2 linked regions of the Variovorax paradoxus genome follow. The protein of the gene in region 1 interacts with the protein of each later gene in a pairwise test. Links are inferred from orthologs where the notes say so. Each region holds a gene or a part of one and is shown on either strand. Other genes may lie near its edges. The genes, in order: fliG and NWF24_RS12620.

Region 1 (3,314 bases):
GCGCTCCATCGAATCCATCGGCGCCATCGAGTCGGCCCGCGTACACCTGGCGCTGCCCAAGCCCTCGCTCTTCGTGCGCGACCAGAAGAAGCCCTCGGCCTCGGTGGTGCTCGCGCTCGCACGCGGACGCAGCATCGACGAAGGCCAGGTCAGCGCCATCGTGCACATGGTGTCCAGCAGCGTGCCCGACCTCGACGCCAAGAGCGTGACCGTGGTCGACCAGCGCGGCAACCTGCTGTCTTCGGCGCGCGGCGGCGACCGCGGGCTGGACGTGAGCCAGCTCAAGTACGCGCAGGAGATCGAGCAGGGCTACATCCGCCGCATCGAGGCGATCCTGCAGCCCATCGTGGGCACGAACAATGTGCGCGCGCAAGTGGCGGCCGACATCGACTTCTCGGTGGTCGAGCACACCGACGAGAAATACAAGCCCAACCAGGACCCGACGCAGGTCGCCATCCGCAGCCAGCAGAGCAGCGAATCGGCGCAGCACGGCGGCGGGCAACCCGGCGGCGTGCCGGGCGCGCTGTCGAACCAGCCGCCGGTGAACCCGACCGCGCCAATCACCGGGCCTCGTGCGCCGAACGCACCGGGCACGCCGCCCGCGCCGGGAACACCCGGCGCTCCGGGTGCACCGGGCGTGGCTGGCTCCACGGCCAGCACCGCCCCCACCGGCCCGAGCAGCACGCGCAAGGACACCACCACCAACTACGAGCTCGACCGCACCATTCGCCACGTGCAGCAGGCCGCCGGCGGCGTGAAGCGCCTGTCGGTCGCCGTGGTGGTGAACAACCGCGATGCGGTGGATGCATCGGGCAAGAGCGGCAGCCGCGCGCTGACCCCAGCCGAGCTGGAGCAGATCCGCAATCTCGCCAAGGAAGCCATGGGCTTCAGCCAGGATCGCGGCGACTCGCTCAACGTGGTCAACAGTGCCTTCGCCCGCGACGCCGACAGCGCCCCCGCGCCCGAAGTGCCGTTCTGGCGCGACCGCGAGAACATCGAGCTCGGCAAGACGCTGGGCCAGTACCTGCTGTACGCCCTGATCGCGCTCTTCGCCTGGTTCGCCGTGCTGCGCCCGCTGATGCGCCGGCACCTGGCTCCCCCGGCTGCGGCTGCGGCATCCACCGGCCCCGCCTTCGCGCCGGTCGCAGAGCCAGACCCGAACGCGCCCTCTCCCGACGAAAGCCTGCGCGAGCGCGAGGCCAACCGCCGCAAGGCCGACATGGAATACGCCCACCAGGCCGCCGACAAGGACCCGAAGCTGGTGGCCACCCTGATCCAGCACTGGATGCACAACGATGAATAGCGAAATGGGAACCCGCAAGAGCGCCATCCTGCTGATGGCGCTGGGCGAAGACCGCGCCGCCGCCGCGCTGCACCAGCTGCCCACCTCCGAGGTGCAGGCGCTGGGCCTTGCAATGTCGAAGCTCAGCTCCGTCTCCAAGGACGAACTGGCCGCCGTGCTCTCCGAATTCCGCCACGAGACCGAACAGCTGTCGGCCCTGCACCTGGGCTCGACCAGCTACATCCGCGCCGTGCTGAAGAAGGCGCTGGGCGACGACCGCGCCAGCAACCTGCTCGAAGACATCCTGCAGCCCGACGAGCCGCACGGCGGCATCGAGCGGCTCAACGAGCTCGAGGCCGGCGAAGTGGCCGAACTCATCCGCGACGAGCATCCGCAGATCCTGGCAACGCTGCTCGTGCACCTGGACCGCATGAAGGCATCGGAAGTGTTGGAGAAGCTGCCGGCGCGGCTGCGCCACGACGTGATCATGCGCGTGGCCACCTTCGGCGGCGTGCAGCCGTCGGCGCTGAACGAGCTGACCGACGTGCTCACCGAGATGCTCGCGGGCCAGGGCGTGCGCCGCAGCCGCCTGGGCGGCGTGCGCACCGCGGCCGAGATCGTCAACCTCATGAGCACCGGCGTGGAAGAAGAAGCCATCGCCCATGTGCGCGAGCAGGACGAGGCGCTGGCCCAGCGCATCGTCGACGAGATGTTCGTGTTCGAGAACCTGCTGGGCCTGGAAGACCGCAGCATCCAGCGCCTGCTCAAGGACATCGAGTCCGACTCGCTCATCATCGCGCTCAAGGGCGCGCCGATGGAGCTGCGCGACAAGTTCCTCAACAACATGTCGCAACGCGCCGCCGAGACGCTGCGCGAAGACATGGAGCTGCGCGGCCCCGTGCGCGTGTCGCAGGTCGAGACCGAGCAGAAGGCCATCCTGCAAGTCGCCCGCCGTCTGGCGGAGGCTGGCGAAATCGTGATCGCGGCGCCTGGCACCGATGACTTCGTCTGACACCAACGGCGCCTTCGGCGAGTCGCGCGAACGGCTTGCCGCCATCCATGCCGCCGCGCGCCATGCGGCGGCCGGACCGAAGCCCGCCCCATCGCCCACGCTTTCGGCCTGGGAGCGCTGGGAGATGGGCACCATCGACGGCAAGGCGCCCGCCAGCCGCAATAAGGCCGCCGAGCGCAACGGCGCGCCGCCCGCGCCTCCCGCACCAAAGATTGACCTTGCCGACATCGCGCGCATCCGCAGGGAAGCCCGCATCGACGGCGAGGCCGAGGGCCGCGCCGCCGGGCTTGCCGAAGGCCGCAAGGTCGGTCACACCGAAGGACTGGCCACCGGCCTCGCGGCCGCCAGCGTGCATGCCGAGCGCCTGCGCGCGCTGGCCCAGTCGCTGCCCGATGCATTGCGCCGCGCAGAAGAAGAGCTTTCGCAGGCCGTGCTCGCGCTCGCGCTCGACGTGGCCCGCCAGGTGGTGCACCGCACGCTGAAGGCCGAGCCCGAATGGGTGCTGCCCGTGGTGCGCGACCTGCTCAACACCGAGCCCGCGCTGCGCGGTGAGCCGCGCCTGCTGCTGAACCCCGATGACGTGGCACTGGTGAAGAACAGCCTGGGCAACGAGATCGAAGCCGCCGGCTGGCAGGTGCGCGCAGACGACACCATCGCGCGCGGCGGCTGCCGCGTGCAGTCCGCCACCGGCGAACTCGACGGCACGCTCGGCACCCGCTGGAAGCGCGTGACCGCCTCGCTGCACGGCGACGCCGACGGGCAGGCCGACTCGCTCTGACGCCCATGCAAACCACCGCCGCCCCCAACGCCCATCTGCAAGCGGTGCGCGCTGCGCTGGAGAAGGCGCGCGCCAACGTCGCGCATTGCGAGACCACCATTGCCTCGGGCCGCCTCACACGCGCCGTCGGATTGGTGCTCGAAGCCGTGGGCCTGCAACTGCCCGTGGGCAGCGACTGCCTGATCGAACTGCCGCCCGGCCATCCGCAGCGCCACGCCGAAGCCGAGGTCGTGGGCTTTGCA
Region 2 (3,290 bases), 1.4 Mb from region 1 along the record:
GCTCCCCCCGGTGTGGGCCGGGCACCAACAACAGGCATTCGATGGATCAAATCCAGGCAATGCGGATCTTTGTCCGCGTCGTGGAAGCCGGCACCTTCACCCGGGCGGCAGACTCGCTCGCCCTGCCCAAAGGCACGGTCACCAAGCAGATTCAGGCGCTCGAATCGCGCCTGCGCGTGAAGCTGCTCAACCGCACCACGCGCCGCGTCACCGTCACGCCCGACGGCGCGGCCTACTACGAGCGCGCCGCGCGCCTGCTCAACGACTTCGACGACATGGAAGCCAGCATGACGAATGCGCAGGCCAACCCCACGGGGCGGCTGCGCATCGACATAGGCACCTCGGTGGCCAGGCAGATCATCCTGCCCGCGCTGGCCACCTTCTGCGACCGCTACCCCGACATCCAGGTCGACCTGGGCGTGAGCGACCGCACCGTCGACCTGATCAGCGACAACGTCGACTGCGTGATCCGCGCGGGCGACCTCAGCGACCAGTCGCTGGTGGCACGGCGCATCGGCACCCTGCACTTCGTCACCGTGGCGTCACCGGCGTATATCAAGCGCTATGGCGTGCCGCAGCACCCGAACGACATCGAGAAGCGCCACGTGGTGGTGAGCTATTTCTCGGGCACCACGCGCCGCGTGTACCCGCACGAGTTCAAGAAGGGCGACGAGCACATCGAGCTCAACGGGCACTACCGCGTGTCGGTCAACGAGAGCAATGCGCACATCACGGCGGTGCTCGGTGGCTTCGGCATTTCGCAGTGCATCACCTTCATGGCTGAGCCACTGCTGGAAAGCGGCGAACTGGTCGAGGTGCTGCCGGACTGGAGTCGCGATCCGCTGCCCATTCACGTGGTGTACCCGCCCAACCGGCACCTGAGCGCCAAGGTGCGGGCCTTCGTTGATTGGGCGGCCGAACTGTTCGCCAAGAACCCGCGGCTGCAGCGCCGTTGACCGCTCGCGGACGGTGCCTGCCAGGGCGCGTTGGGTGTGCCGGCGGCTTCGACGTCTGCAGCAAATGTTTCATTGCAGGCCCCTAAACTTCGGCCGGTTTATGCCGCAGCTTCGCTGAAGACCGCGCCCACAAGAACATGCATTCCGCCAACCCTATGGAAAACCAGTCGAACGGTCAGGCCGACGCTTCGGGCCAGACGCAAAACCCGCCAGACGAAGACGCAAACGAATTCGGCCGCCGCAATCCGCTGGAAATCGGCGCCCGGCTGCGCAATCTCGCCAATGGCAGCGATTTCCTCAGCGTTCAATACGCAGGCGGCCAACTCGTGACGCAGCTTCTCGATGTGGATGTGCGCGCATGCACCTTCATCTTCGACTGGGGCGCATCGCCCGAGCAGAACAAGGGCCTGCTGGCCGCGCCTCACTGCCATTTCAGCGCCCAGCCGGACGGCGTGCGCATCGAATTCGCCACCGCCTCGCCGCGTGAGACCCGCTACGAAGGACTGCCCGCATTCGAGGTCGACTTTCCCGAGGTGTTGTTCTACCTGCAACGCAGAAAGTACTTCCGCGTCGATACGCCGATTCTCGATTCGTACACGTGCACGGGCCGTTTGCCCAAAGGCGATGCGTTCCACTTCGAAGTGCACGACCTGTCGCTCGGCGGCATCGGCGTACGCACCACGGACGAACGCGTGGCCGAATTGCCAGTCGGCACGTACCTGCGGAATTGCGAACTGTCACTCGGCACGCTCGGCCGGCTCTCGCTCGATCTGGAACTCGTGTCGCACCGCCCCGCCGCACTGCCGAACGGCACGCGACGCCATCAACTGGGTTTGCGTTTTCTGATGCTGCCGGGCAACGTTGAAAGCAGGCTGCAGCGCCTGATCACGCAGCTCGAAATGAAGAGCAACTCGCTGGTGCGCTGACGTCGTACGGACTGGGAGACCGTCCGGAAGTCAGTACACCGGCTCGCAGCGCACTTCGGTCTTCACCGAATTGGCGATGAAGCACTCCTCATGCGCCCGGTGGTGCATCTGCTCGATCTGCTCGCGCGTCGGGACGTTCTCGCCGGAGAACGTCACCTCCGGCCGCAGCGTGACCACCGTCATCGCCATCTTTCCCTCGGCGTTCTTCTCCATCACGCCGGTGGCCGCGTCAAAGTAGCGGTCGACGACGAACTTGCGCTTCACGGCCATGGTGAGGAACCACAGCATGTGGCAGTTCGAGAGCGACGCGACGAACATCTCTTCCGGATCGACCGCCGACGCATCGGACATCGGCAGCGGCACCACGTGCGGCGACGACGAGCCCGCCACTTCCGCGCCGCCGTCGAAGCGCAGCGAATGCCGTCTGCTGTAGGTGTTGCCTAGAAAGTCCTGCTCGCCGCGCAGCCAGAGGATTTCTGCGGTGTACTGGGCCATGGATTGCGCTCCAACTCGAATTGGGGGGAGCGCAATTTTCCTTCAGAGATCGATGCGGTAGCGAAACTTGGTGAGGCTGCCCTGGCTCGGCAGGGTGATGAAGGTTTCGATCAGCACGCCGCCATTGGCCGCTATCACTTTCTGCGACGCGAAGTTGTCCGGGCTGGTCGTGATCTCGACGCGGTTCAGCCCCTCGCCCGCGGCCAGCGTCAGCATGGCGCCGAGCGCGCGCGTCGCATAGCCCTTGCGCTGCTTCCACGGCACGACGTTGTAGCCGATATGGCCCAGGCAGTAGAGCGGCAAGGCGTCGGTGCCGGGCTGCCAGCGCAGGTCGATGCTGCCGCAGAACTCGCCGTCCCACATCCAGCACTTGTAGCCAGGCAGGCGCCGCACCTTGGAGCCGTCGGGCATGACGATGCGCCCGCCCTTGGCCTCGCGGTCCACCAGGCTGGCAAGGAAGCGGTCGGCATTGGCCTTGATGGCGGCGCGCTCCTCGGAGCCCGATTCGGGACGCGTCTCGTCGCGCGCCCAGCCCCGGTTCAGGGCTGACACATAGCTGGGCAGGTAGGCCTTGGCGGGCCAGACCAGCTTCATCGGCTGGGTCTTGGGGGTGACGGCCGCCTTGAGCATCGGTTCAGGCTCCCATCAGCCTGACGATCAACGGCACCAGCAGCGCAGTCGCGATGCCGTTCAGCCCCATGGCCAGCGCGGAGAACGCGCCCGCCGTCTCATTCACCTGGATGGCCCGCGCCGTGCCGATGCCGTGCGCAGCCATGCCAACCGCGAAGCCGCGAACCGCGGGCTCCTTGATGCGCAGCAGGTTCAGCAGCCCGGTCGCCATGATCGCGCCCGAGATGCCGGCAACAGCCGCAGCCACCGCCGCCAGCGACGGCAGTCCGCCGATCTTCTCGGC

The links.
Region 2: the proteins of fliG (region 1) and NWF24_RS12620 interact in binary tests that used the Escherichia coli proteins (3 or more experiments, as listed by UniProt). The link is inferred for Variovorax paradoxus from one-to-one orthologs.

The regions. Positions count from the first base shown.
Region 1 is NZ_CP102931.1:1,248,803-1,252,116, reverse strand. What follows is about bases 296-3,294. They hold fliG (flagellar motor switch protein FliG), read left to right. Parts: upstream 296-1,295; coding sequence 1,296-2,294; downstream 2,295-3,294. Other genes in these bases: fliI (flagellar protein export ATPase FliI), read left to right, coding at 3,078-3,294; fliH (flagellar assembly protein FliH), read left to right, coding at 2,281-3,072; fliF (flagellar basal-body MS-ring/collar protein FliF), read left to right, coding at 296-1,303. Also shown: more of fliF, read left to right, coding at 1-295; more of fliI, read left to right, coding at 3,295-3,314. UniProt on the Escherichia coli protein: FliG is one of three proteins (FliG, FliN, FliM) that forms the rotor-mounted switch complex (C ring), located at the base of the basal body.
Region 2 is NZ_CP102931.1:2,683,648-2,686,937, reverse strand. The notes cover bases 13-2,987. They hold NWF24_RS12620 (flagellar brake protein), read left to right. Parts: upstream 13-1,093; coding sequence 1,094-1,882; downstream 1,883-2,987. Other genes in these bases: NWF24_RS12610 (GNAT family N-acetyltransferase), read right to left, coding at 2,420-2,987; NWF24_RS12615 (OsmC family protein), read right to left, coding at 1,913-2,377; NWF24_RS12625 (LysR family transcriptional regulator), read left to right, coding at 42-956. Also shown: more of NWF24_RS12610, read right to left, coding at 2,988-3,007; NWF24_RS12605 (LrgB family protein), read right to left, coding at 3,012-3,290. UniProt on the Escherichia coli protein: Acts as a flagellar brake, regulating swimming and swarming in a bis-(3'-5') cyclic diguanylic acid (c-di-GMP)-dependent manner.